Acidisarcina polymorpha: one gene and its partner. The protein of the gene in region 1 interacts with the protein of each later gene in a pairwise test. Links are inferred from orthologs where the notes say so. Each region holds a gene or a part of one and is shown on either strand. Other genes may lie near its edges.

The links.
Region 2: the proteins of ACPOL_RS18655 (region 1) and ACPOL_RS10770 interact in binary tests that used the Escherichia coli proteins (3 or more experiments, as listed by UniProt). The link is inferred for Acidisarcina polymorpha from one-to-one orthologs.

The regions. Positions count from the first base shown.
Region 1 is NZ_CP030840.1:4,415,755-4,425,520, forward strand. What follows is about bases 3,890-6,959. They hold ACPOL_RS18655 (2-oxoglutarate dehydrogenase E1 component), read left to right. Parts: upstream 3,890-4,213; coding sequence 4,214-6,706; downstream 6,707-6,959. Other genes in these bases: ACPOL_RS18650 (LolA-like protein), read left to right, coding at 3,890-4,043; ACPOL_RS18660 (hypothetical protein), read right to left, coding at 6,726-6,959. In the rest of the region: ACPOL_RS18640 (regulatory protein RecX), read right to left, coding at 50-607; ACPOL_RS18645 (S9 family peptidase), read right to left, coding at 668-2,833; more of ACPOL_RS18650, read left to right, coding at 3,114-3,889; more of ACPOL_RS18660, read right to left, coding at 6,960-7,004; ACPOL_RS18665 (Gfo/Idh/MocA family protein), read right to left, coding at 7,071-8,195; ACPOL_RS18670 (UBP-type zinc finger domain-containing protein), read right to left, coding at 8,287-8,577; ACPOL_RS36370 (BON domain-containing protein), read right to left, coding at 8,653-9,267; ACPOL_RS18680 (hypothetical protein), read left to right, coding at 9,387-9,766. UniProt on the Escherichia coli protein: E1 component of the 2-oxoglutarate dehydrogenase (OGDH) complex which catalyzes the decarboxylation of 2-oxoglutarate, the first step in the conversion of 2-oxoglutarate to succinyl-CoA and CO(2).
Region 2 is NZ_CP030840.1:2,483,732-2,493,319, reverse strand. The notes cover bases 3,111-6,002. They hold ACPOL_RS10770 (ABC-F family ATP-binding cassette domain-containing protein), read right to left. Parts: upstream 5,593-6,002; coding sequence 3,628-5,592; downstream 3,111-3,627. Other genes in these bases: ACPOL_RS10765 (alkaline phosphatase family protein), read left to right, coding at 5,766-6,002; ACPOL_RS10775 (FkbM family methyltransferase), read right to left, coding at 3,111-3,631. Also shown: ACPOL_RS10795 (heme lyase CcmF/NrfE family subunit), read right to left, coding at 1-707; ACPOL_RS10790 (DinB family protein), read right to left, coding at 813-1,301; ACPOL_RS10785 (response regulator), read right to left, coding at 1,333-1,743; ACPOL_RS10780 (energy transducer TonB), read left to right, coding at 2,046-2,657; more of ACPOL_RS10775, read right to left, coding at 2,744-3,110; more of ACPOL_RS10765, read left to right, coding at 6,003-7,469; ACPOL_RS10760 (amidase), read right to left, coding at 7,603-9,435; ACPOL_RS10755 (DUF885 domain-containing protein), read right to left, coding at 9,471-9,588. UniProt on the Escherichia coli protein: Genetic data indicate it may be involved in ribosome assembly or function.

The DNA of each region.
Region 1 (9,766 bases):
GCAATTCAGCAAACTGCACAGTGGAGATGTCGCTGACGAAGCCGCCGGCCTACTCATAGCCGGCGGCTTCATTGAGGTCGATGGTCTCGATGGCGGCGAGAGTCTCGTCGGAAACATTCCAGCTTTTCAAGACTTTGAAGATGACTCCGAGTGAAAATCCTCCGCGAACCAGGAGCCTGACAACTCGCGCGGACTCTTTTTCGGTGGCGGGCTGCTTCACTCGCTTGCGCTCCAGGTGCTTGCGGGCCAACTCCTCTTCGCTGACACTTTCATAGGCAACATCGAGAGTGGAGGAGATCAGCTCCGAAGCAACGCCCTTTCTCGATAGCTCCTGTTGCACGCGTCGTTTGCCGAACTTGTCGTTTTCCTGACGGAGGCGAGTAAAGGTGACGGCATAGGCAGGATCATCGAGATAGTGCTGCTCTTCGAGGCGCGTGACCACCGCGAGGATCTTCGCCTGTCCGGACTCTCCTTCTTCGACGCGGCTGCGCATGAGGCGTTTGAGTTCAACCACAGTGCGCATGCGGCGGCCGAGCGCGCCGACGGCGTACTCATAGAGCTTCGCTTCGTCGAACGGCTCAGGTCTTTTCTTTGGCTTGAAACTCATGGTGACTTGGGCACCTCAACTGCCGGGCCCTTAGGGGCCATACTGCTGAAAGCGACGCGCTCACGGCTGCGGCTTCGTATACTGATCGACCCAATCGTTGACGGTCTTATACCAGAGCTGTGAGTTTTGTGGCTTCAGCACCCAATGGCCTTCGTCTGGAAAGTAGAGCATCTTCGAGGGGATATTCTGCCGCTGCAGAGTAGTGAAGAGCTGGAATCCTTCAGAGACATCGAGGCGGTAATCGAGCTGGCTATGAATAACCAGCGTGGGCGTCTTGAAGTTCTTCGCTGCCAGTGCGGGCGACCATTTGCGATAGGGGTCGAGCGAGGCGGGCTTGCCGTAATAGTCCCAGGGCTTGCCTTTGAACTCCCACTCGTTGAACCAAAGTTCCTCGGTGTCCCCATAGGCGGAGACCGGATTGAACATGCCATCGTGGCTGACAATGCACTTGAAGCGGTCGGTGTGGCCGAGGATCCAGTTCGCCATGTACCCGCCGTAGCTTGCGCCCATCGCACACTCGCGGGTCTTATCGATATAGGGGAAGCTACGCTCCGCGTAATCGAGGCCGCGCATCAGGTCAATAAAGGGCTTGCCGCCCCAGTCGCCGTTGACTCCGTCAACGAATGCCTGCCCATAGCCGGTCGATCCGCGCGGATTGATCATGAGCACGACATAGCCATTGGCGGCAAAAAGCTCAGCGTTCCAACGATAGCTCCAGGAGTCGCCCAATGCGCCCTGCGGCCCTCCGTGGATGATCAGTTTGACGGGGTATTTCTTGCCGGGGTCGAAGCCTGGGGGTCTGATGACGAAGCCCTGCACTTTGACCTTGCCGATGGAGGGGAACCAGAAAGAATCCATGCTGGGCAAGTCGATTTGTGTGAGCAGCCCTGTGTTGAGGTGGGTGATCTGTTTTTCCTCCGCCGGAATCACGGGGATGCCATGGACGGATGAACCGTTCGAAGCAGAAGAGGTGGCGGCTGCGTTCAGAACGAGGATCTCGCCGGGCATTCGGACCGTCATTTTTGCGACCACCAGCGTTCTGCCATCCGTCGACATATGAGCATCGCCGAACTCGCCCGCCTTCGTTATATTGATGAGCCTAAATCGGTCGCCGCCGGTCGAGTCCAGTTGCAGCTGATAGAGAGGCTCTTCGCCTCGATCTCCGCTAGTAAACAAGATATTGTGCGATCCGGGATGCCAAAGAAATTCATCAACCCAATTGTCGAATGCGGGCATCGGGTCCGTGATCTGCTTCGATTGCCGGTCGAAAAGCATCAAGCGAAATCTGTCGCTTTCATATCCGGCCCGGGCCTGAGAACGAAAGGCGATGTACTTTCCATCTGGCGAATACGCAGGACTGAAGTTTCCTCCAGCACTCGTCGTGAACTTCACCGGCTTGGCGGCCGGATCGTCCAGGCGCAGCGTGAAGATGTCGACATGAGTCGAGGTCGCGGGCACCGCGTCTAGGTTCTCTTCAAAGGCGATCTCTTTGCTGTCGGGCGAGAAGGCGTAGGCGTCGGGTCCTCCGAGCGAGAATGGCGGAACGTCGTGAGTGTCTCCCGGATTAAGGTCGCGGGGAGTTCCCCCGTTAGACGGGACTAGGAAGAGATGGCTGCGCTTGTCGCCGGTAAAGGCATTCCAATGCCGATAGAGGAGCGCGGTGAAGATGCGGGCCTTCACCTTGGAGGCGGCGCGTTCGTCATCCCGCTGTTTGTCGCAGGCGTCCTGCTGGTCAGGAGTCGCGGGACAGTCAGGATAAACTGCTGAGGTGAAGAGAATGCTCTGGCCGTCAGGCGACCAGGTGGCGCCATCGGCCTCAGTCGAGATGCTGGTCAGCTTGTGGGCTTCGCCGAGCGTTCCGGTCTCGCCGTCGAACGGCGCCAGGTAAATCTGCTGTCCTCCATCGCGGGGGCTCAGGAAGAGAATCTGCTTGCCGTCTGGGGAGAAACGACCCCGGCTTTCGCCCGCCAAGGAGGCAGTAAGAGCGACTTCTTTGCCGCCGCCTGTCGGGACGATCCACAGGTGCGAGGTCTTGGTGTTTTTCTCGAGATCGACGTCGGTGGCCGAAAAGAGCACCCACTTGCCATCTTTAGATAGATCGATATCGCCGAGCCGGCGCATCTTCATCATGTCCTCAAAGGTCATGGGGCGGCGCGACTGGGCGGGAAGCTGAGCGGCCGCAAGCGCGAAGATGCAGAAGGCGGCGACTTTCTGAGTGGATTGCATTTGTTGCCTAGTGTACTGGGTTTAATGAGGTTGATGAACGCTCGTTCCGAAATCCGAACGAGGAAGAGACGCCCGGGTCTTATTGGAACGAGAGTCTTCTTGTACCCGGGCTAACCTGGAATACCCGTATTCCCAGCGTTTTGGGAAATGAGCCGAGCATCAGATTTTTCCTTCGGGGAGTGGTCAGAATGAATGCATTCATCCTTTCTGCGAAGCGGATCGTCTAAACAGTCGTGTATCTGGGAGTGGCGATAGACTAGCGGGTATGGGAACTTTCGCAATGGCAGGCAGACTACGGGGTTTTTTCTTGGGAGCAGCGCTGCTTGCAGCAACGAGCGTTGCGGCGCTGGCGCAGGTTTCGTATACGCCGATGCCGATGGACCAGGGTTTCGGCCCGCTTGATAAAGCCCAGCCGGCCATCCCGCCCGACCAGATCATCGCCAAGTTTACTGCCAAAGAGAGTGCTTTTCGCCAAGCCCTGAACAATTACGTCTACCGCCGCAGCGTCAAGGTGCAGACCGTCGACGACGATGGCAAAGTCGATGGCGAATACTACGAGCTGACCGATGTAGCTTTCGACTCGACCGGCAGGCGGACTGAGCACGTCCTCCAGGCTCCGGCGAGTACGCTTGAGCGAATCATGATGAGCCCGGCCGATTTTGCCGACATCCAGCAGCGGCTGCCGTTTGTGCTGACTCAGGAGGATGTTGGCCAGTATAACGTCACCTATGTCGGTAAGCAGAAGGTGGATGAGCTGGATACCTATGTCTTCGATGTGGCGCCGAAGGTGATGGAAAAGAAGCACCGCTATTTTCAGGGGAAGATCTGGGTCGACACCCAGGATTTGCAGATCGTCGTCACCAACGGCAAGAATGTGCCGGACGATACCCGCAAAGGCCACGAAGACCTCTCACCGCCCTTCGTCACTTACCGGGAAGAGATCGATGGGAAATACTGGTTTCCGGTGTATACCAAGGGGGACGGCATCCTGCACTTTTCCGGAGGAAGCGGCTACATCAGCCAGGATGTCCATATCCGCGAGTTCGTCAAGTACACCGACTACCGGCAGTTCAAGTCAACGGTCAAGGTCACCTATGATGGCCAGGACATCGGTAACGGCAGCGGAAACAAACCTGATGGCTCCAGCCAGCCTGCGCCGCAGCAGCAGACGCCTCCAGCAACTCCACCTGAAGCGACGCCCCCCAAGTAGGAAGGGCGCTAGTAGGAAGGGTCCTTGGAGCGGGGCGAAACGGAAACGTCCAAAACGGACATCCGTTTACCAGTCGCATTCGCGAACCCTGCGAGCTGGCATCGGGGGGTTAGAATATACGGAGCGGCCTCGCGGTATTCTCCCGGGCGTGGCTCTCCGAAATCTATCCTATGGCTACCATTACTACTCCCGAAGCGCCAACTTCTTCTCCTGTCAACAAGCCAAACTCTGTGCAGGCTTCACGCGCTCAGGTATTTGACGCATTCCGACGCTGGGGCTACTTGCAGGCGCAGCTCGATCCACTGGGCCAGTATCTGCCGCCGAAGACCATCCCGGATCTCGATCTGACGGGTCCCGATGCTGACGAAGCGCGCGGCTATTACTGCGGCACGGTAGCGGCGGAGTTCATGCACATTGCTGACGCCGGGCGCCGCGAGTGGATTCAGGAGCGCCTTGAAAACCGCGCAAATTCGCGCAAAGAACTGCAAATTCAGGACCAAAATCGCACGCTGGAGCTACTATTGCGCGCGGACCTTTTCGAGCAGGTGATCCAGTCGCGCTACCTGGGCACAAAGCGGTTTTCGCTTGAGGGTGTGACGGTCCTGGTGCCGTTCATTGACGAGCTGTTGCACCACGCGGCTGAGCATGGCGCGGTGAGCGGCGTGATCGGCATGAGCCATCGCGGCCGTCTCAACGTGATGGTGAACGTGATTGGCTGCGAGGCAGCCGACATATTTTCGAAATTTGAAGATGTCGATCCACGCAGCATTTTAGGCGGCGGCGACGTGAAGTACCACGTAGGCGCCACCGGCGATTACGTCACCCGCGGCGGCAAGACCGTTGACCTGCACCTGGTTTCAAATCCCTCGCACCTGGAAGCCGTTGACCCCGTGGCCGCCGGCCGCGCCCGCGCCAAGCAGTTCCGCTTCGGGCAGGGCGGCGAGGACAAGCTGATTCCGATTGTGATCCACGGAGATGCGGCGTTCGCCGGGCAGGGGGTGTTGGCCGAGACGATGAACCTGGCGACGATCGATGGGTTTTCGATCGGGGGAACGATCCACATCGTAGTCAACAATTTGATTGGTTTCACCGCCGGGCCGGACGAGGTCAGCTCTTCGCGGTTCGCGACCGATGTGGCCAAGCGGCTGCCGATTCCCATCTTTCACGTCAACGCCGAGGATCCCGACGCGGTCCTGCGCATTGCCGCTCTGGCCGCTGAATACCGCTTCACCTTCCACAATGACGTGGTGATCGACCTGATTGGCTACCGGCGGCACGGGCATAGTGAAGTCGACGATCCGACCATTACTCAGCCGATCCGTTACGCCAAGATCAAAGACCATCCGCCGCTCTATCAGATTTACAGCAAAGCCATTGGCGCGGATATTTCGGCGCGGACTAAGGAGTTGCAAACCGAGCTGGTCGAGGCCCAGAAAGAAGCGACTATTCGTAAGAAGATGCCGGTATTGTCCCATCTTCCCGAATATTGGTCGCCCTTTCACGGAGGCTCATACAAGCCGGAATATGACGTCGAAACCGGCCTCACGACCGCAGAGATTGCCAAGATCAGCGAGGGGCTGACCGCTTATCCCGCGGACTTCCACATTCACCCCAAGATTAAGAAGCTGCTCGAGCAGCGACTCGAGATGGGCCACGGTGAACGGCCCTTCGACTACGGAATGGCCGAGGCCGTCGCCATTGGCTCGTTGTTGAAACAGGGCACCCCGGTTCGGTTAAGCGGGCAAGACAGCCAGCGGGGTACTTTCAACCAGCGGCACAGCGTATTGGTCGATATTGAGAATGAGCAGCACTTCATCCCGTTGAACCATCTGGCTCCCGATCAGAGACAGTTCGAAGTGTATAACTCGATCCTTTCCGAGGCCGGAGTGCTTGGCTTCGAGTACGGCTTCAGCCGCGATTATCCGGAAGCGCTCGTGATGTGGGAGGCGCAGTTTGGCGACTTTGCCAACGGCGCACAAATCATCATTGACCAATTTATCTCCTCCGGCGAAGACAAATGGGGGCTGCTCAGCGGTGTCGTAATGCTGCTGCCCCACGGCTATGAAGGTCAGGGGCCGGAGCATTCCAGTGCCCGCGTGGAGCGCTACCTGCAACTGGCGGCACATGACAATATGCAGATCTGCCAGCCGTCTACGGCCGCTCAGTATTTCCATCTTCTGCGGCGGCAGGTGATGCGTCCGTGGCGCAAGCCGCTCGTTGTCTTCACTCCGAAAAGCATGCTGCGCAACCCTTCGGCGGCCTCACCGATTGCTGATTTCTCGAGGCCGCACTTCCTCAACGTCGTCCCCGATACCGAGGCACAGAACGCCAAACGGCTGCTGCTCTGCACCGGAAAGATCGGCCATGAGCTGCGGATCGAGCGGCAGAAGCGCGGTGTGGAAAAGACGGCCATCGTCCTGGTTGACCAACTCTATCCCTGGCCTGAGGCCGACCTCGAGGCTGAGTTCGAGCGCCATCCCGAAGCTCACGAGATCGTCTGGGTTCAGGAGGAGCCAGCGAACATGGGCGCCTTGTCGTTCGTCATGCCGAGACTGCGTCTGATCGCCGGATCGCGGCAGGTGTTGAGTGTGAAGCGCTCGGCGGCGGCTAGCCCGGCTACCGGCTCTGCCAAGGCACACAGGGATCTTGAACAAAGACGCTGATCGATATGGCGCTAGGGCATTAGTGGATTAGCAGGACGGCGTTAGTGGTCTGCAGGGAAGAGCAAGACCAATCGTCATCAACGGTGCGGAAAACAGCGGTTGTCGCCCTTCGCGGGGCGGACTGCGCGATAAGAAAATCCGCGTAGAATCCCACCGTCTTGCAGGACCTGCAGCACCCGCTTTCGGGATAGAGCGTCTTGTCGACTCCTATCTCGTCCACATTTCTCACCAGGTAAGTCTCGATGTGATTAAACTTCTTGCAAGAGTGGCAAAAGAAGCCGATGTACTTCGTAATCATTTATCCCCAATATCTCCACTCTCATAGTGCTAGTTCGTCGCCGCGATCTCGTCTGTGTTTGCGTCCTCAAAACGCAACCCCAGCCATCTTATAAATCTCCGCCATGTACTGAATATCCCGCAACCCCTCTTGCCCATCCATCTTCGGTTCCTTGTTGTTGCGGACGCAGTCGGCAAAGTAATCTGCCTGCCGGGTGAACTGGCTCGGATCACGGGCGGTGCTCGGCTCGTCAATCCTGTTGTCGCGGCCGATCTGGGCGGTCAGGTGCTGCCCCTGGTAGCCGAAGGCCGAATCCATATCGATCGAGCCCTTCGCGCCGTGGACGCGGAAGTAGCCGTTCATCTGGCCGCCGTAAGTCGTATTGCAACTCGCCACGATGCCCGAGGGAAACTTCATCGTCCAGCCAACGTTTTCTTCGACCGAACTGAAGCGGCCGTCCTTGTCGATCACCGAGGAGTAAGCCGAGATCACCTGCGGCTCTTCGCCGGTCAGATAGCGGCAGGCGTTGAGCGAGTAGACGCCCACATCCATCAACGGCCCTCCGCCGGCCAGCTTCTTGTCGAGCCGCCAATCGGGGCCGATGTTGAAGCCGTTCGCACTCTCGATCGCCTGCACGCTGCCGAGCATTCCGTCGCGGATCATCTGGATCGCGCGCAGGTTGGTCGGCTCCAACTGGCAGCGGTAGGCGATCATCAGCTTGACGTTGTTGTCGCGGCAGGCGGCAATCATCGCCTTGCAGTCGTCGACCGAGGTCGCCATCGGCTTCTCGCAGAGCACATGCTTGCCTGCTTTGGCGGCGCGGATCGTGTATTCGGCATGCATGCTGTTGGGCAGTGCAATATAGACGGCATCAATCGCCTTGTTGTCGCGAATGCTATCGAAGTTCTCATAGCTGTAAATAGCGCTAGTTGGAACGCCGTATTCTGCGGCGTTCTTCTCTGCCTTGTCGCGGTGGCCACTGACCAAGCCCGTGAGTTTCGATTGCTTGGCATCCTTGAGGCCGGGCATGAAGTGGCCCATCGAAATGCGTCCCAAACCCACCATGGCATAGCCAAGCGGTTGGGTGCTGGACTGTGCGTTCAGGTTCGGGAGAAGCTGGGAGACGAGCGCGGCGGTCGTGAGTTGAGTAAATTCTCTACGGTTCAGGGCCATGTAACCTTCTTTTCTGTCAAAGTTGATGAAACCGCACATCGTGAACCGATCCGGCTTTGCTTCTCATACCGGTACCGCCTAATTGGGCGCCAGGCTGACGCAGGGCGCCCGCCCTGGTTGCAATTGCAATTTAGAATTCCAGTTCAACTTCATCGACGTAGCACCATCCCCATTGCTCGCCTTTCTCGGCAGAGCGCATGAGCGGATGGTGGGTTTGATGGAAGTGCTTGGTCGCGTGTTTGCCTTGTGAGGAGTCACAGCAGCCAACGTGTCCACAGACGAGGCACATGCGGAGATGGACCCATTTGGTTCCTGCCTTAAGGCATTCTTCGCAGCCGCGGGTGTGGGGTTTGACATCCTGGATCTGATCGAGGTGAGAGCATTCAGTGGCCATATCACTTAGGATGCTACAACACTGCATCTTCGCCTCGGGTATTGTGGGGGAACGTTGTCCGAGTCGAGTTGTCGAGTCAAGGCAGCCGGATCCAACAGGTCGCTACGGTACCGAACTTAGACCCGTGCTTGAATCTGCCCTGCTTGTCCACTCGGTCATCAGGCTTGCGTCCGGACTAACCTCGATCTTGTCGTGAAGGCTCTTAACACCTACAGTACTGGCAGAGACGGCGTGGGCGGCCATCGCAAGACCTGGGTCAGCGATGTAGCCGCTGAGAGTGACGACCCCACTGTGGACATGGACGCAGATTCCAGTGGGCGCCTTTGACGGGCGACCGAGTCGTTCGTATGCCGTACGAATGATGGCTTCGTCCAACTCTGCCTTAAGCTTCCGGTCTGGAATGCTGGGAGCAGCAACCTCAATCTCATCGCGAACACCGCGAACGCCCTGAATTTTGCTCACGACCATCATTGCATCGATCCTGGCTCTGTAGAGAGGAACCGAGCCGCCTAGAGTCACAACGCCCTGAAGGACGGAGGCGTCAACGTTCTTGAAGCCGTCAGCGCTCAGCGATCTTTGAACTGCTTCTTGCGTGGCACTATCGTTTGTCCGAAGGCTCCGGGTACAGCAAGCGCGGTGGCGAGAACGAAAAGGGAGATCCTTCTCATCGTGATCCCTCCGAGAAACCCATACTAATGCAGGGCTCCAACGATACACAAAGCTCTGCCCGCCGTTCTTACGGTTTCGTTTCGGAACCTCTGTAACGAAGTAGCCAACAGGTTCACTACTGAGTGAAGGCGTTCTTGTGAAGGCGCCTCAATGAAGGAGACAATCCAATGAACCGGATGACCGCACTTGCACTCGTCACTCTTGCAACTCTTTCCTCGATCGGCGCTGCCTCGGCGCAGGACCGGGGACTTCGAGCAACCGTGCCTTTTGAGTTCACCGTTGGCACTCGACTGCTTCCCGCAGATACTTACCGCGTCACCGTCATATCTGCCGGATTGATCAGGCTTCAAAACCGCGACGGACACTTCGCGGCGGCCACCACCACTTTTATGGACGCGAAACAATCGCCCAATGGAAGTAAGCTGGTTTTTACCAAGCACGGCAACCAGTATTTTCTCCGTGAAATTCTTTGCCCAACAAATCCGGGAATGAACGTAGCGATTCCGCCCTCGAAGTTAGAGAAGCGGGTGGAGCGCCAAGAGGCGAT
Region 2 (9,588 bases), 1.9 Mb from region 1 along the record:
CAGTGCATACCGAGCACGATGCCGCAGGTCAGGAAAAGCCAGGTCACCATCGTCCATCGCCGCGTAATGTGGATCCACTTCTCGCCCGGGTAGCGCATCATCAACGCGCCGAGGGCAAAAGCAAACGGCACGCTGAAGCCCACATAGCCGAGATAGAGCATCGGCGGATGAATCACCATCTCGGGATACTGAAGCAGCGGATTGAGACCGAAGCCATCAGGAGGAATGGTTCCCGAGACCAGCGAAAACGGCGTCGCGGCAAAATTCAGTAGCAAAAGGAAGAAAAGCTGAATGCCCGCGAGGATGGTCGAAGCGAAAGCGGTCAGTCGCACGTCCACCTTATGCCGCAGCCGTAGCACCAATCCGTAGGTGGCCAGCAGCCATGCCCAGAGTAGAAGCGAACCCTCTTGTCCCGACCAAAGCGCGGCAAATTTGTAGGGGCCCGGAAGCGCGCGATTGGTGTGGTGAAGGATGTAGGCGACCGAAAAATCATTGGTGAACGCCGCCCACAGCAACGCGAACGCCGCTACCGAGACCGCGAGGAAACTCGCGATGCCAGCCCGCCGGGCAGTCTCCGCGAGACGCTCCGGTGAGATCCTTCCGCCGCGCCCGGTGGAGAGCTGGCGGAGAGCAATAGCTCCAGCCACAAGCGTATAGCCGCTCAAGACGAGGGCAAGCAAAAGGGCGAAGCTACCTAATTCCGGCATAGGATTCTCTCACTATCTTCGCAGAGCGATGCCTGTTGCCGCAATGTAGCAAGTTATATTGTCAATTTATGGACTTGCAACCGGAGCTATGACAGCGAGGCGATTTCAGCGCACGCCCCACTCCCACAATCCAAAATTGACCTTCCTCGAAAGTGGGAACCCCACCTGACGGGCGAGGGTGGCCATCTGTCCGCGGTGATGAGAGTCGTGCGCGATCAGATATCCGACGAAAGCCGCGGTATCGGGCTTGAAGTTCTTGACCCGGTTTCCCGATTTGAGAGAGGTCGCAATCAGTTTACTTAAAGCCGCGGACGTCGCCCTCAATCCGGCGATCGCTTCATCAGGCATGACGGTGATCTTGTTAAGCGGAATGGGTAACTCAGTGCTGCCGGATGCCTTCAGCCACATCCCGTGAACGGTGTGAATGTGGGCCGCCAACGCGGCAATGTTACGGCCCTTACCACCTGGCGGCTCGGCCCTCCAGGCGGCGGGGTCGAGATTTTCAATAAGGTAGATGGTGATTCGGGAATGAATGTCAAAGGCCCGAACGAGCCCGTCATCCTCAGGTCCAAAAGTAGAAGGAGAGACGTCCAAAGAAGTTCCCTCCTCGGCAATCTACCACACCTTAGGCGGTGCGACGCTCCGAGTTGCCGACCAGATACTGCGCCAGCGCGATCAACTGATCTGGAGGAAAAGGTTTGACGCGGAAGACAACCTCGAGCGAGTCGTATGATTCCTCGGCATCCGCATAACCGCTTAGTACTACGACCGGGAATTTGTATCCACTCTCGCGCAGCGATCGAACGAATTCCGGACCATTCATCACCGGCATCAGATGGTCGGTAATAACTAAGCTTACGGAATATCCATCCGGCGACTGAACGAACGAGAGGGCGTCGCGGCCATTTGTCGCTACGTCCACTGACAAGCCGGCGCGCTCGAGAATTGCCTGCCGCGTCGATGCCTGAATGGCGTCATCATCAACGAGCAGGATGTTCACAGGAGTTCGTTCAGTCTTGCAGATGGGAACTGTCAAAGTGATGTCCTATTGTATTCAGGGGTATAGATGTAGTTTGTTTACGAGAGGTTGCCCGAGCTGTGGAGCTTAGGGGTCTTCTCGGCCGCTCCGAGTCATCCTACACCTCATCCAGGTATCGGCAAGTAAGTACTGCAAGTAACAAGAATACTGCTTTTAGAGATGGTTTTCACTCTGAGACCATTCACTCTGAGACCATATGGACACTCGAAATACGCGCTTTCCTCTTAGGGCTTGACGCCCGAAAAGGAAACTCTGAGTCTAAGTAACAGCTCTGAGCCACGAGTTAAGGACCTTCAAGCATGTTTGAACTTCCGATTCGAACTCCAGTGCAGCGACGGATCATCTTGTCAGTGGTCGTTCATGGCCTCTTACTCGCTCTTCTTCTAAGGCCGACTGGAGCCGTGCGTTATCGAGCTTCGCTGCCCGGCACCTCTCACGGTACTCGGATCGAACTATCCTACCTGCCCGGCGGAACCGCTTCATCGCCACCCGCACCCAAACGGAAGTCAGCTCCGGTTCGCCCCGCGAAACCTAAATTGACGCTGCCTGCAACAGCACCGGCGCCCGTGCTGACGAACGAAGCCACCTCTGCTAGTACCGGCAAGTCCGGCACCGAAGCCAACGACGCTCTCGGGAACGAAGACATCCAGATCGCTCTTACCACTTACTCTCCAAGTCCGAAACCGGATCTCTCGCGCCTTCCCCGCGGCGCCCAAGGCGATGTGGTCATCGATATCACCATCGATCCAACCGGGAAAGTTGCCGATCTGCAGATTCTTCAATCACTTGGATATGGTGTGGAAGGCATGGTAGCGGACACCGTACGAGGTTGGAAGTTTCGGCCAGCCACCAAGGATGGCATTCCGGTAGCCTCGATCCAGGAACTTCATTTTCACTATGGACCGGCCTAGCCCGGTGGATTCACGGAAGATCCTTCGAGCGCATGACCCTGCGCTCGCGCACCACAGTTGCCCATAGTGACTTAGAACCGCTGCCGCTAAATCAGGGTTTCTCTCACGCGAAAAGCTGGAGCGGAGCGCAGTCGCGACTCGACTTCGGATCGGCTCCGCACGTAGATCGAATTCTGGGGACGCGGATCGCAATCCTCGACCAGCATCAGCTTTCGCTCCAACGGTGAATAGGAAGCAGCCACAAATCCATACGAGACCAGGGTCTTGTGTGCCTGGTCGGACGCGAAGCCGAAAGCCACACAGTCCTCGTTGTTCTCGATGATCAGCGCGAGTAGCGCAGGACGACCAAGCACACTGCCAGCGCCGGCGAGGACATCGCTCTCAAAGCCTTCAACGTCGATTTTGATCAGCGCGGGAGTGGATGCCGCGAGGGTCTCGTTTAATGTCGTTACCGGCGATTGGAAGATGGACTCAGAGGCCCCGCCATTCGGGGCGATGCGGGTTTGGGTACCATTTGCGGCAAAGCGCAGAACTCCAGACTTGGCCCCCACTCCCGCCTGGTGGATCTCAACCCGATCTCCGATCCCATTCGCCTCGATATTGGCAGCCAACCCTGGCAGAGTTTCGGGGTTGGGTTCAAAGGCAATCGATCGGGCGCCGATTGCGGCCGACGCTAACACGGTGTAGCTGCCGACGTTCGCGCCCACATCCACAAAAAGATCTTCAGGGCGGAGCAGATGCAGCAGAAAGCTCATCTCGCTGAAATCCGCCAGTCCGCAATAGATGTTCAGTGTGGCGCCATGCATGCCACGCCGCACCATCAACACCGAGTCATTCACGAAAGGAATGACTCGGAGACCTGCAACCAGGCGGCTTCGGACCTGCCAGGAAAGAAAATCGCTTATTGCTCCCAGACTGCGGCCCCGGTTCATCGGGTGATCCAGAATATGCCGCAGCAGACCGGGCAGGCTCACAGGACAGCTGACTGCTCTTCCAATTGCACCATCAACTCTTCCCACTCACTGCTCAGAGCGGCGTGTTGGGCTCGCAGCGCTTCAAGTTCGCGGCTCAACCGGTGCGTCTCTTCCGAAGTGGTGAAGCTGCCCAGCGCTGTTTCGGTCGTGGAAATGGAGCTTTCCAGGCGCGGGATCTCCTCTTCCAGAAACCAGAAGCGGTCTTGCATCTGTTTCAGCTTGATCGGATTCACGCGTTTGACGTCTTTCGCTTCTTTCACCGGCTCCGGCACTGGCGGGGGTGCGATCACGGCGGCGGGCGGCTTGAATCCATTCGACGATGGCAAAGCTCCGCTCATCGCCTGCCCATTTTCCTTACGGTAGAGGTAGTCCTCATAGTTGCCGGGGTAGACATGCACGTGGCCGCCCTCGACTTCAAAGACCCGGGTCGCGACCCGATCGATGAAATAGCGGTCGTGGGAGACGAAAATAACCGTTCCAGTAAACGAGCTAACCGCCTCTAAAAGGACATCTTTTGCACGCAAATCGAGGTGATTTGTAGGCTCATCGAGCAGCAGAAAGTTGGCCGGACTGACTAAAATCCGCGCCAAAGCATAACGGTTGCGCTCGCCGCCGGAAAGCACTCCCAGCTTCTTGAAAGCATCGTCGCCTGAGAACAGAAAACACCCCAGCAGGCTGCGCAACTCGGTCTGCGCGATCTTCGGCGCGGTGCCGCTGATGTCGTCGAGCATGCGCGCTTCCGGGTTGAGCACCTTGTATTGGTCCTGTGCAAAATATTCTGCGAGCACGTTGTGTCCGAGCTTGATTGAGCCGCTGGTCGGGCCTTCCTGCGCCGAGAGCATGCGAATCAACGTGGACTTACCCGCGCCATTCGCCCCGACCAAAGCGATCCGATCGCCGCGGTCGATGGTGAAGCTCACGTCCTTGAGCACCTGCTTGGGACCGTAATCCTTCGAAAGATGGTTTACCTCTACGACGGTGCGGCCTGAAGGCGGCGGCTGAGGAAAGGTGAAGTGGATCACCGGCTCATCTTCAGGGATCTCGATGCGCTCGATCTTCTCCAGTTCCTTGATCCGGCTCTGCACCTGCTTGGCCTTGGTCGCCTGATAGCGGAACCGGCTGATGAAGGCCTCCAGGTGTTCGATTTGATCGCGCTGGTTCTTATAAGCATTCTCCAGCTGCGCCCGCCGCTCGGCCTTCTGCGTCAGGTATTTCTCGTAGTTCCCGTGATAAACGTGGATGTTCTTGTTCCAGATCTCGATAATTTTGTTGACGGTAACATCGAGAAAATAGCGATCGTGCGAGATCAGGATGAAGCCTTTCGGATAAGTCCGAAGATAGTCCTCTAACCAGTTACGAGTCTCGAGGTCGAGATGGTTGGTCGGCTCGTCGAGCAGCAGTAGATCGGGCTTTTGCAGAAGAAGTTTTGCTAGAGCGATGCGCATCTGCCAGCCGCCGGAGAACTCCTCCGTGCGCCGCTGCCAGTCTTCTTTGCTGAAGCCAAGACCGCTGAGCACGGTGCCGACTTTGACGTCGAGAGCATAGCCATCGTTGGCGCTGAAGCGGGAATCGATCTCCGAGAAGCGGTCGGCCGCGGTCTGGTATTCGGCACTCTCGGGATCGAGCTCGGCGAGCGCGGCATAGAGACCCTCAAGCTCGGTCTCCATCGCCCGGAGTTCATCGAAGACCGAGAGGCATTCCTCAAAAACGGTGCGGCCGGAGAGTGAAAGGCCGTCCTGCGGCAGGTAGCCGATCGACATCCCCTTGGTGACATGCATGACCCCGTAATCGAGGCCGCCCTCGTGAGAATCGTTTCCGGCAAGGATCTTCATCAACGTCGATTTGCCGGTGCCGTTCGCGCCGACCAGAGCGGTCCGCTCATCCGGCGTGATCAGCCAGTTGACGTTCTCAAAAAGCAATTTGGTGCCAAAGCGCTTGCCGGCGCCAGAAAGTTGCAGCATCCCTCTATTTTAGCGGAGAGCGTCGTCGAGCATTCCAGGACTTTGCAGACTGCATGCTTAAGCCACACTGAATTTCGCTAGGCTTTCTTTGTCAATTTCCATTCAAGAGATATTAACCTCGCAGCGATGTATCGACCAGAAGCGCTCAGTAACTCTTATGTCCGGAGGTAAATATGAAGAAGTCTCTGGCAGTCCTTTCCCTAGTAGCCGCCTGCTCGACCAGCGGCGCTTTTGCACAAGCTCCTGGTACAGGACCTGTGAAACGCGTTCTCTTGGTCAGCGTTGACGGCATGCACGCAGTCGATTACTACAATTGCATTCGCGGCATCAGCACGGTGAATGATGGCAAGTCCTATTGCCCGGCGCTGGCCGGCCTCAACAGCACGGCAATCAATTACGCAGCCGCCTCAACTTCCAAGCCATCGGATTCGTTTCCAGGCTTGATCAGCATCGTCACCGGCGGGACCTCGCGCTATGCCGGTGTCTACTATGACGTCGCGTACGATCGTTCGCTCGACGCTCCTGCCAAGACGACCGGAAATGGTCTAGCCGCGGGTCCATGCACTCCTGGTGGAACTCCGACCGGCACCACCACCGAATATGAAGAAGGCATCGACATCGATCAGACAAAACTCAACGGTGGAGCGCCGGGGGCGTCACTGACCGACGGCGGAATCGCCTCGATCGATCCCGCCAAACTGGTCCGCGACCCAGCCAACGGTTGCGCCCCGGTCTTTCCCTGGAAGTTTGTTCGCACCAACACCATTTTTAGTGTTATTCACCAGGCTGGCGGGTACGCCGCGTGGTCCGATAAGCACCCTGCTTACTCCGCAGTGTCTGCCGGTAATGGTCCGGGAACCCTCGACGACTTTTACGCTCCGGAAATTAATTCGAACGTTGTGCCGCTTCCTGGCGTTGTGACCCCGACGGGGCTTTCCTGTGTAACTGTTCCCGATCCCGGCTCTGATACAACTGCCTGGACCAACAGCTTCCAGAACATTCAGTGCTACGACACCTTGAAGGTCAAAGCGATCCTCAATGAAATCGATGGCAAGTCTCACCTTGGCACCGCCACGACCCAGGTACCCACCATCTTCGGCATGAACTTCCAGGCGGTCAGCGTTGGCCAGAAGCTCGTTGAGAAGAGCAACGGTGTTACCGGCGGGTATCTGGATGCGATCGGAACTCCCAGTCCAGCGCTGCTGAGCGAAATCAAGTTCGTGGACGCTTCGATCGGAGAATGGATCAACGAATTGAAGGCCAAGGGGCTCTATGACTCGACCTTGATCGTCATTACCGCCAAACACGGTCAGTCGCCCATCGATCCCAGCCGTTATATCCCCCAGCTGAATGTGGGTACTTCACCGGCGACCTTACTTTCGAACGCGGGCTTTATTCCCAACTCCGAGTCGACCAACAACCCCACCGGCATCGGCCCAACGGAAGATGACGTTTCGCTGCTCTGGTTGAAGGATTCCGCCGACACCGACGCGGCCGTCAAGATTCTCGAAGACAACGCTGGCCCCACCGGCGTCGCTCTGGGTCAGATCTACTATGGACCGAGCTTGGCCTTGAACTTCAACCGGCCGACCGTCGATCCCCGGACTCCGGACATTATCGTGACGCCGAATGTGGGCGTGACGTATTCCGGCAGCACTAAGAAACTGTCTGAGCATGGCGGATTCAACCACGACGATACCAACGTCATTCTGCTGGTCTCGAACCCCGCCTTCAAGGGCAACACCATCTTCTCCGAAGTCACCACCTCGCAGGTTGCGCCCACGATCCTAAGTGCGCTTGGACTTGATCCAAACGCTTTGGCCGCGGTTCGAGTCGAGCATACCCAGGCCCTGCCTGGACTTCCTCCACTCTTCTAACTAACTGTCGCGACTCTGTACTGCTCTATGTTGTTTGCCGGGAACACTCCGCCAGGAGACGTTCCCGGTGAGCGACAAAAGAAATAGCAACGCGTCGATGCTCAGTCCCCCCGCATTCCAAAATAGGGTCTTGCTAAAAGCCGGGCGGATTCTCGCGGGCGACCTTGAAGGCTTTTTCCAGCGCCATTCCTGCCTGGGCGATGGTTCCCTCATCAAAGAGCCGGCCGATGAGAGTGACGCCGTATGGCACGCGGCGAGGCGGGGAAAACTTTGGTAGAGGATGGTTCGGATCAGGCGCCCAGTCGCTGCGCGCCTCCGAGATTTCGACGAAGCCGGCGCGGAAGGTCAGCGAGGGGTGACCGGTGAAGTTGCTGATGACCAGCATTTCATCCCGCAGCGACGGCACCAGGAGCAAATCCACACTAGAAAAGATCCGTTCCATTTCAATGGCGACCTTTCTGCGGAGGCGGTCGGACTGGACAAAATCGACGGCCGACAAAAATCTGGATTGCCGAAAGATGTTCGGCCACGCATCAGGAACCTGAGACTTCAGCTGATCGACCTGATGGCTCAAGGTGAGCTCTTCGAAAGCGGCGGCGGCTTCGGCGAATAGAATCAGGTCCAACGAATCATAGGGCCAGTCGGGCAAGGAGACTTCAACCGGAACCATGCCCAAGCGCCGCACCGTTTCAAGCGCGGTGCGGTCCACTTCGGTTGCCGGAGCTTCCTTCATCCAGGCCGGAAAATAGCCGATACGAAGGCCCGCAACGTCGGCTCCAGCATGAAAAGCGAGTTGACTGGGAACGCTGCCGAGGTCCCCGGTGTCGGGCCCGGAGATGGCATTGAGGATGAGCATGGTGTCTTCAACGCAGCGAGTCATCGGCCCAAGTTTGTCGAGAGACCAGCAAAGCGTCATCGCGCCGGTGCGAGCTACGCGACCAAACGTCGGTCGCAAGCCGGTGACCCCGCAGCGCATCGAGGGGCTGACAATACTGCCCCCGGTTTCGCTGCCAATCGCGAATCCCACCAGTCCGGCAGCAGTGGCGGAGCCGGGTCCCGCGCTAGAGCCGGACGAGCCCTCTTCGAGCAGCCATGGATTCATCGTCTGGCCGCCGAACCAGATGTCGTTGAGCGCCAACGCCCCGAGGCTCAGCTTGGCAACCAGGACCGCTCCAGCCTCGTTGAGGCGTTGGACTACGGCCGCGTCGGTTCTGGGGACGCGGTCGCGGTATGGTTCCGCTCCGTAGGTAGTGGGAATGCCGGCAGTGTCGAGGAGATCTTTGGCGCCCCAGGGGATGCCGTGTAACGGCCCGCGGTAGTGACCGGCAGCGATTTCGGAGTCGGCCCGCCGTGCCTGCTCGAGAGCATGTTCGCGAGTCAGAGTGATGACGCAGCGCAGTCTGGGATTGAAGCGCTCGAGACGGGACAGGTAGATGTTCGTGAGCCGCTCCGAGGTGAGCTGGCGGGCTTCGATCCAACGCGAGAGATGGGTGACGGGAGCGAAGGCGATCTGCTCCTCGGCAGCGGGCAGCGGATCGCTGCTATTGGTGGAGCGAACGAATTCGTTCGCGGAGGGCAGCTTCTGGATTCCCGGCAATAAAGGATTCCATAAGGTTGCGGGAGCCAGGGTGGGTTCAAGCGCGAGTTTGCGCGGGCCCACTCGAAGTTCGTAGAGGGGCGCCATCTGCATGCGCCAATTGCTTGCAGCCAAGGCCCGATCGTTGCTGCTCATCTCGAACTGGACGAGCTTTTCAGCTTCGGCAAAGGTAGCCGGGGTAACCGGCGGCCCGACTGCGGGCGCGGTTCCAAAGGCCGGTGGCTGCCCAGCGGGAGAAGCCGTGGACGGAGTCGCAGGTGCTGGCGAACTGGAAGGATGGTCGGGTTGCTGAGCGGCGAGCGGGCTGGCGGCAGCGGCTAATACCCCAAAGGAACTTTGGGCAAGGAACTCTCTGCGGGATGTGGGCATATTCGTCCTGACGTGATAAAACGCGGAAAGGTAAGCTAGTGCGAGACAAGCCTGGCCGTTAGTAACGGTTCGAGGATCGGAATTGGGAGCGGACCCTCATCGAGCGCAGCGTCGTTGAATCTCTTCAGGCTGAAGGCGCTGCCCTCTTGTTGT